Regions from separate parts of the Streptomyces sp. NPDC054956 genome, predicted to be linked through region 1. Evidence: riboswitches for the same ligand, from Rfam matches in the RefSeq annotation. Region 1 holds a riboswitch; the other holds the start of a gene.

Region 1 (4,158 bases):
GCCCCAGTGTGGCGGCAGCACCCCCCAGATCGCCAGGGCCCTCTTTCCCTCGCTTGCCCGTCAGTGCTTCGCGGGCAGGAAACCGAGGTGGTCGTACGCCTGCGCCAGGGTCTCCGCGGCGACCGCCCGGGCCTTCTCCGCGCCCTTGGCCAGCAGGGAATCCAGGGTCTCCGGGTCGTCCAGGTACTCCTGGGTGCGCTGCTTGAACGGTGTGACGAAATCGACCATCACGCCGGCCAGGTCGGTCTTGAGCGCGCCGTAGCCCTTGCCCTCGTACGCGGCCTCGAGCGCGGGGATCGACTCGCCCGTGAGGGTGGAGTAGATCGTCAGCAGGTTGCTGACGCCGGGCTTGTTCTCGGCGTCGAAGCGGACCACGGCCTCGGTGTCCGTGACGGCGCTCTTGATCTTCTTCTCGGTGGCCTTGGGCTCGTCGAGGAGGTTGATCAGGCCCTTGGGGGAAGACGCCGACTTCGACATCTTGATCGCCGGGTCCTGGAGGTCGTAGATCTTCGCGACCTCCTTGACGATGTGCGCGGCGGGGAGGGTGAAGGTCTGCCCGAAGCGCTGGTTGAAGCGCTCGGCCAGGTCGCGGGTCAGCTCGATGTGCTGACGCTGGTCCTCGCCGACGGGGACGGAGTTCGCCTGGTAGAGCAGGATGTCGGCGACCTGGAGGATCGGGTACGTGAACAGGCCGACGGTGGCGTTGTTGGCGCCGCCCTTGGCGGACTTGTCCTTGAACTGGGTCATCCGGCTGGCCTCGCCGAAACCGGTGATGCAGTTCATGACCCAGCCGAGCTGCGCGTGCTCGGGCACGTGGCTCTGGATGAAGAGCGTGCAGCGCTCGGGGTCCAGGCCGGCGGCGAGCAGCTGCGCGGCGGAGAGGCGGGTGTTCGCGCGGAGATCCTTCGGATCCTGCGGCATGGTGATCGCGTGCAGGTCGACGACCATGTAGAAGGCGTCGTGCGTCTCCTGCAGGGCGACGTACTGGCGGATGGCTCCGAGGTAGTTCCCGAGGTGGAACGAACCGGAGGTGGGCTGGATGCCGGAGAGCGCGCGAGGACGATCAGAAGCCATGGCTCCATTCTCTCAGGTGTGATGGCGGGCTCCGGCCCGCCGCTGGCCGGAACCCGGTGGCTCCCTCCGCCCCCGCCCCGGCCCCGCACGGGTACCCGCTGGTAGCGGCCCGTCTGGATCTTGCCTCGGCCGAGCGACCGCTTTCCGCCGGTGTACGGGGCAGGCCGCTGCCCGGGGCTTCGCGGGCGCCGCCCGCACCCGCGCCTCAAGCGCCGGCGGGGCTGCATTCCGGCCGGCGTCGCCCGCCCGGCGCTTGAGGCACGGGTCCGGCGGAGCGAATCCAGCCCGTCCGGCGTTTGAGGACCGGGTCCGGGCAGCGCCCGGGGAACGGTGGAAGGGTGGGTAGGGGACAGCCCCGCAGGGCCGCCCCTACCCGCGCCGTCAGGCGAGCGGCAGACCCGGGGCCGGGAAGGCCGCCATCAGGTCGGAGACCTCGGCGCGGATGGCGGCCAGCGTCTGCTCGTCCTCCCTCGCGGCAGCGGACACCGCCCGCGAGATCCAGTCGGCAACGACCGGCATGTGCGAGACGTCCAGCCCCCGAGACGTCAGCGACGGCGTACCGATCCGGATGCCCGACGGGTCGAACGGCTTGCGCGGGTCGAACGGCACCGTGTTGTAGTTCACGACGATCCCCGCCCGGTCCAGCGCCTTCGCCGCGATCTTGCCGGAGACGGCCTTGCCGGTGAGGTCGATCAGGATCAGGTGGTTGTCCGTACCGCCCGAGACCAGGTCGAAGCCCTCGGCCAGCAGCGCCGCCGCCAGCGCCTTGGCGTTCGCGACGACCGCGTGGGCGTAGGACACGAACGACGGCTGCGCCGCCTCGTGGAGCGCCACCGCGATGCCGGCCGTGGTCTGGTTGTGCGGGCCGCCCTGGAGCCCCGGGAAGACCGCCTTGTCGATGGCCTTCGCGTGCTCCTCGCGGCACATCAGCATCGCGCCGCGCGGGCCGCGCAGCGTCTTGTGCGTGGTCGTGGAGATCACGTCCACGTGCCCGGCCGGGGACGGGTGCGCCCCGCCCGCGATCAGGCCCGCGATGTGGGCGACGTCCGCGACGAGGACCGAGCCGGCCTCCTTCGCGATCGACGCGAACGCCTCGAAGTCGATCGTGCGGGGCAGCGCGGTGCCGCCGCAGAAGATCAGCTTGGGGCGCTCCGCCAGCGCGAGCTCGCGTACGGCGTCGTAGTCGATGAGACCGGTGTCGGCCTGGACCCCGTACTGCACGCCCCGGAACCAGGAGCCCGTCGCCGAGACGCCCCAGCCGTGCGTGAGGTGCCCGCCCATCGGCAGGGCCATGCCCATCACCGTGTCGCCGGGCTCGGCGAAGGCCAGGTACACCGCCAGGTTCGCCGGGGAGCCGGAGTACGGCTGGACGTTGGCGTGGTCCACGCCGAACAGGCCCTTGGCCCGCTCGATCGCCAGCGCCTCGACGCGGTCGATGTTCTGCTGGCCCTCGTAGTAGCGGCGGCCCGGGTAGCCCTCGCTGTACTTGTTCTGCAGCACCGTGCCGGAGGCCTCCAGCACGGCCGCGGACACGTAGTTCTCGCTGGGGATCAGGCGCAGGGTCTCCGCCTGCAGGGTTTCCTCGGCGGCGACGAAGGACGCCAGCTCGGGGTCGGTGGCAAGCAGGGCGGGGTGGCGGTTCGCGCTCATGGCGGCTCCTCCGGGGTCGATGTCAGATCTCGTCCCCGCGAGGCCCAGGCGAGCGGCCCTGTGTGCGGTCGTCCGCGCACGACTCCCCCGGAGTTCGTTCTCCGTGCGCCAGTCGCCGTGCGTACCGCACACCTTAGCGGGCGCGCCACGAGAAAGGTTTCTCCGTCCGGTATACGAGCGAGGATGGAAAGTGACGCCACCCTCGTCACAGGCCTGACGGACGATCGGAGACCCCGTGTCGACAACTGCTGATGCCATCCGCTCCGCCGACGCGCACAGTGCGCACAACTACCACCCCCTGCCCGTCGTCGTCGCCACCGCGGAGGGCGCGTGGATGACCGACGTGGAGGGACGCCGCTACCTCGACATGCTCGCCGGCTACTCCGCCCTCAACTTCGGGCACGGCAACCGCCGCCTGCTCGACGCCGCGCGCGCCCAGCTGGAACGGGTCACCCTCACCTCGCGCGCCTTCCACCACGACCGCTTCGCGGACTTCTGCACCGAGCTCGCCGCACTGTGCGGCAAGGAGATGGTGCTGCCCATGAACACGGGGGCGGAGGCCGTGGAGACGGCGGTGAAGACCGCCCGCAAGTGGGGTTACGAGGTCAAGGGCGTGCCGGACGGACACGCCAAGATCGTGGTGGCGGCCGACAACTTCCACGGCCGCACGACGACGATCGTGTCGTTCTCCACGGACCACGACGCCCGCGACCACTTCGGTCCGTACACGCCGGGCTTCGAGATCGTCCCGTACGGGGACCTGACGGCGCTCGCGAACGCCGTCACCTCCAACACCGTCGCCGTGCTCCTGGAGCCGATCCAGGGCGAGGCCGGCGTGCTCGTACCGCCCGCCGGATACCTGCGCGGCGTACGGGAACTGACGCGCGAGCGGAACGTCCTGTTCATGGCGGACGAGATCCAGTCGGGGCTGGGCCGGACGGGCCGGACCTTCGCGTGCGAGCACGAGGACGTCGTCCCCGACGTGTACATCCTCGGCAAGGCGCTGGGCGGCGGCGTCGTACCCGTGTCGGCGGTGGTCGCCGACCACGACGTGCTCGGCGTGTTCAAGCCGGGCGAGCACGGCTCCACCTTCGGCGGGAACCCCCTCGCCTGCGCGGTGGCCCTGGAGGTCATCGCGATGCTGCGCACCGGCGAGTACCAGCAGCGCGCCACCGAGCTCGGCGACCACCTGCACCGGGAGCTGAACCTGCTGGTGGGCGGCGGTTCGGTGACCGCCGTACGGGGCCGCGGGCTCTGGGCGGGCGTCGACATCGACCCGGCGCGCGGCACGGGCCGGGAGATCTCCGAGAAGCTGATGGAGCTCGGGGTGCTGGTGAAGGACACGCACGGGTCGACGATCCGGATCGCGCCGCCGCTGGTGATCAGCAAGGAGGACCTGGACTGGGGGCTGGACCAGCTCAGGTCGGTCCTCGC
Region 2 (4,158 bases), on a different contig from region 1:
CGACGTTGCCCTCCTGGATCAGGTCCAGGAAGAGCATGCCGCGGCCGGTGTAGCGCTTGGCCAGGGAGACCACGAGGCGGAGGTTGGCCTCCAGCAGGTGGTTCTTGGCGCGGCGGCCGTCCTCGACGAGGATCTCCAGCTCGCGCTTGAACGCGGGCTTGTGGTCCTCCTCCTCTTCGAGCTTGTACTCGGAGAAGAGACCGGCCTCGATGCGCTTGGCGAGCTCCACCTCCTGCTCGGCGTTGAGCAGCGGCACCTTGCCGATGAGCTTGAGGTAGTCCTTGACGGGGTCGGCGGTGGCGCCGGCGACCATGACGGTCTGCGCCGGGGCGTCGTCCTCGTCGTCGTCGGACAGCACGAAGCCGGCGCTGCCGCCCGTCTTGGGCGCGTCCTTCTCGTCGTCGGCGTCGAGGTCCTCGGCTGCCCAGTCCTCGCCCTCGGCGACCGGCGGCTCGGCCTCGTCGCCGTCCTTGGCGGTCTTCTTCGTGGCAGCGGTCTTCTTCACTGCCGTCTTCTTCACGGCGGTCTTCTTGACCGTCCGCTTCTTCGGCGCGGCGGCGGCCTCGGCCGCCACCTCCTCCTCGGTGCCGGAGGCCGACGGGTCGGATATCGCCGCGGCGGTGGCGGGGGCCGCCGTCTTGCGCGCGCCGATGAGGCGCGGCGGGGTGGCGGCCTTCTTGGCGACGGTGCGAGCCGGGGCGGCGGCCGCCTTGCGCGGCTTCTTGGCGGCAGCCTTCGTGGCGGGCGCGGCGCTGACGTGCAGCGCGACGCCCTCCTCGTCCAGGACCTGGTTCAGGCTGCGCAGGACCCGCTTCCACTGGTCCACCGGGATGCGGCCGGCCTCGAAGGCCTGGCGCACGTCATCACCGTTGATGTGACCCTGCTCGCGGCCGCGCTCGACAAGAGCGACCAGGGCCTCGGATTCGGCGATCTCCGTGGGGAACGTACGGGACGGGCTGAGCGACACAAGGAGCCTCTCGTTGCGAACAGATAAGGGGTGGCGGGACATCATCGCGCGAACTCGGGAAACAGACCCGAGGGGGGTTTGTATTCCGAGCCGCACGAGGACACCTGTCGGTTCATCGCACGCCCGAGTAGATTCGTTACGCGCTGAATTGAGTGACCTGCGCCACGCTGTGACCGGGCAACCGATCGGTGGTGGCCGCGTCCGCCCGTTTCGTCAGCCCGTTTTGCGGGCCTCGATGAGGAATCGGGCGGTGTGCGCGACGAACGGGCCGTCGCGTTCGATCTGTTCGTGCAGCTCGCGCAAGCGGTCCCGGTAGTGCCCGACCGTGAAACCGGGCACCATCCAGATCACCTTCCGGAGAAAGTAGATCACGGCTCCGATGTCGTGGAACTCCGTCCGCAGCCGTTCCGAGCGCAGATCGACGACTTCCAGCCCGGCCTTCGTGGCGTCGGCGACGGCGTCGTCGGGGTGCCGGCCGCGCCGGACCTCCTCCGGCTGAGGGCCCAGGAAGTACTCGACGAGCTCGAAGACGCTCGCCGGACCGACCTGCTGGGAGAAGTACGTTCCGCCGGGCCGCAGCACCCGTGTGATCTCGTCCCACCAGATCGTCACCGGATGCCGGCTGGAGACGAACTCGAAGGCCTCGTCGCCGAACGGCAGCGGGGGCTCGTCGGAATCCGCGACCACCACCGCGCCGAGCGGGTGCAGCAGCCGGGTCGCCTTGTCGATGTTCGGCGGCCAGGACTCGGTGGCGGCCGTCAGCGGGGGCAGCGGTCCGGCTCCGGCCAGTACCTCCCCGCCGCCGGTCTGGATGTCCAGGGCGGAGCGGACCCGGGCCAGGCGCTCCCCGAGGAGGCGCTGGTAGCCCCAGGAAGGGCGCTGCTCGCTGGCGCGGCCGTCGAGCCAGGAGAAGTCCCAGCCGTCCACGGACACGGATTCCGCTTCCGCGACGAGATGGTCGAAAGAGGGCGTCATGTCTCGATCGTCCCAGCTCGGGCGCCGCACAACCACCGGATTGATCGGGCCGGGGCCCACACCGGGCCACCCGGGGGTTCGCCTACACTGGGCGGCGGGCCGTGACTGGCGTTCGGGTGGATCACCACCGGGGAGCGGCCCGGCGTACCTCCGTACGTCGACTGCCGCGCGCCTGGGCGAACCGCGATCCCGCAGCGACGCTCAGGAGACCCCATGACGACTGCCCAGACCGTTCCCGGCGCCCAGACCGAACCCTCGGAGCAGACCGGCCCGACGGGGCGCACCGCCCGGCTGATGGACGGCACGGCCCTCGCCCGCCGCATCTCGGAGCGGACCGCCGAGTACGCCGCGAAGATCACCGAGCGCACCGGCACCGCGCCGTGCCTGGCGACCGTGCTGGTCGGCGAGGACCCCGCGTCCGTCACGTACGTCCGCATGAAGCAGAACCGTTGCGCCAAGGCCGGGATCACCTCCCGCCACGTGGAACTGTCCGCCGAGACGACCACCGAGGAACTGGTGGCCACCCTCACCGCGCTCTCCGAGGACCCGGAGATCAGCGGCATCCTGCTCCAGCACCCCGTCCCGCACCACATCGACGAGCGCGCCGCCTTCGAGGCCATCGCCCCCGGCAAGGACGTCGACGGGGTCACCATGCACTCCTTCGCCGCCATGGGCTTCGGACTGCCGGGCTTCGTCTCCTGCACCCCCGGCGGCATCATGCGCCTGCTGGAGGCCTACGACGTGGACCTGACCGGCAAGCACGCCGTGGTCGTCGGCCGCAGCGCGATCCTGGGCAAGCCCGCCGGCATGCTCCTCCTGGAGCAGAACGCCACCGTCACCTACTGCCACTCCCGCACCGTGGACCTCCCGTCGATCGTGCGCCAGGCGGACGTGCTCGTCGCCGCCGTCGGCAAGGCCGAGTTCATCCGGGGCGAGGACATCAAGCCGGGCGCCGTGGTCCTGGACGCCGGCTACAACGAGGGCAACGTCGGCGACGTCCACTTCGAGTCGGCCGCCGCCCGCGCCTCGCTGATCACCCCCGTGCCCGGCGGCGTCGGCCCGATGACCATCGCCGTGCTGCTGGAGCAGACCGTCCAGGCGGCCGCCGCCCAGGCCGGACTGGCGCTCGCGGACCTCTGACCCCCGCCGCGCTGCCCTCCGGTACGACCAACGTCCCGGGCCCTCGGGCCCGGGACGTCGCGTATCCGGCGGTAACGGGCCGAAAGACCGATCCCGGCCGGGGCCCCCGTCGCTGCAATGAATATGTGAACGCATCGATGGACATGCAGAAGAAGCGCCACCCGCGCGGGCTCGCCACCCTCGTCCTCGCGGAGCTCTGGGAGCGCTTCAGCCTCTACGGCATGGTCGCCATCCTCGTGCACTTCCTGGCCGCCTCCCGCGCCCACGGCGGCATGGGCCTCCACGAAGGCACCGCCGAGGCCGTCGAAGGCGTCTACATGGCGATGATCTCGCTGCTGGCGCTGCCCGGCGGCTGGATCGCCGACCGCTTCCTCGGTGCCCGCCGCGCCGTCCTGTGGGGCGGCGTGGTCATCATGGCCGGCCACGTCCTCATGGCCGTCCCGAACCCGGTCTTCGTCTGGCCCGGCCTGGTCCTCATCGTCATCGGCACCGGGCTGCTCAAGCCCAACATCTCCGCCCTCGTCGGCCGGCTCTACGCCCCCGAGGACGACCAGCGCCGCGACGCCGGCTACTCGATCTTCTACATGGGCATCAACCTGGGCGCCGTCATCGCCCCGCTCGTCGTCGGCTACCTCGGTGAGGAGGTCAACTGGCACCTCGGGTTCGGCGCCGCCGCCGTCGGCATGGCCCTCGGCCTGGTCCAGTACGTCCTCGGCGGCCGCAAGCTCTCGCGGCAGCTGCGCACGGAGCCGGTGGTCCGGCTGACCCCCGCCGAGCGGGCCAAGGTGCGCAGGTCCTCCTCGTACGGTCTCGTCTTCACGGCCGTCCTGATCGGCCTGCTGGCCGCCGCGCACGCCCTGAGCATCGACAACATCACCTTCGTGCTGACCGTCGTCGCCGTCGTGGTCCCGGCCGGGGTGCTGTACTCGATGTACCGCAGCCCGAAGATCGACCGGGTCGAGAAGACCCGGCTGCGCGCCTACGTCTGGCTCTTCCTGGCCGCGACGCTGTTCTGGCTGGTCTACGACCAGATGGGCAACGAGCTGAACCTGTTCGCCGCCCAGAAGACCGACCTG

The links. A riboswitch is a leader RNA that binds a small molecule or an ion and turns the genes downstream of it on or off. The one in region 1 is predicted to bind ZMP and ZTP.
Region 2: it holds a riboswitch for ZMP and ZTP, as region 1 does, so the genes downstream of both, ACWGDE_RS19565 (bifunctional 5,10-methylenetetrahydrofolate dehydrogenase/5,10-methenyltetrahydrofolate cyclohydrolase) here and ACWGDE_RS14415 (serine hydroxymethyltransferase) in region 1, are expected to answer to the same signal.

Annotation. Positions count from the first base shown of each region.
Region 1 is NZ_JBSGXB010000070.1:10,355-14,512, reverse strand. Features, by position in the region: gene trpS (tryptophan--tRNA ligase) at 61-1,074, opposite strand; gene ACWGDE_RS14415 (serine hydroxymethyltransferase) at 1,456-2,724, opposite strand; ZMP/ZTP riboswitch at 2,760-2,850, opposite strand; gene rocD (ornithine--oxo-acid transaminase) at 2,960-4,158, shown strand, end outside.
Region 2 is NZ_JBSGXB010000116.1:8,020-12,177, forward strand. Features, by position in the region: gene ACWGDE_RS19555 (RNA polymerase sigma factor) at 1-967, opposite strand, end outside; gene ACWGDE_RS19560 (methyltransferase domain-containing protein) at 1,181-1,942, opposite strand; ZMP/ZTP riboswitch at 2,034-2,127, shown strand; gene ACWGDE_RS19565 (bifunctional 5,10-methylenetetrahydrofolate dehydrogenase/5,10-methenyltetrahydrofolate cyclohydrolase) at 2,237-3,082, shown strand; gene ACWGDE_RS19570 (peptide MFS transporter) at 3,208-4,158, shown strand, end outside.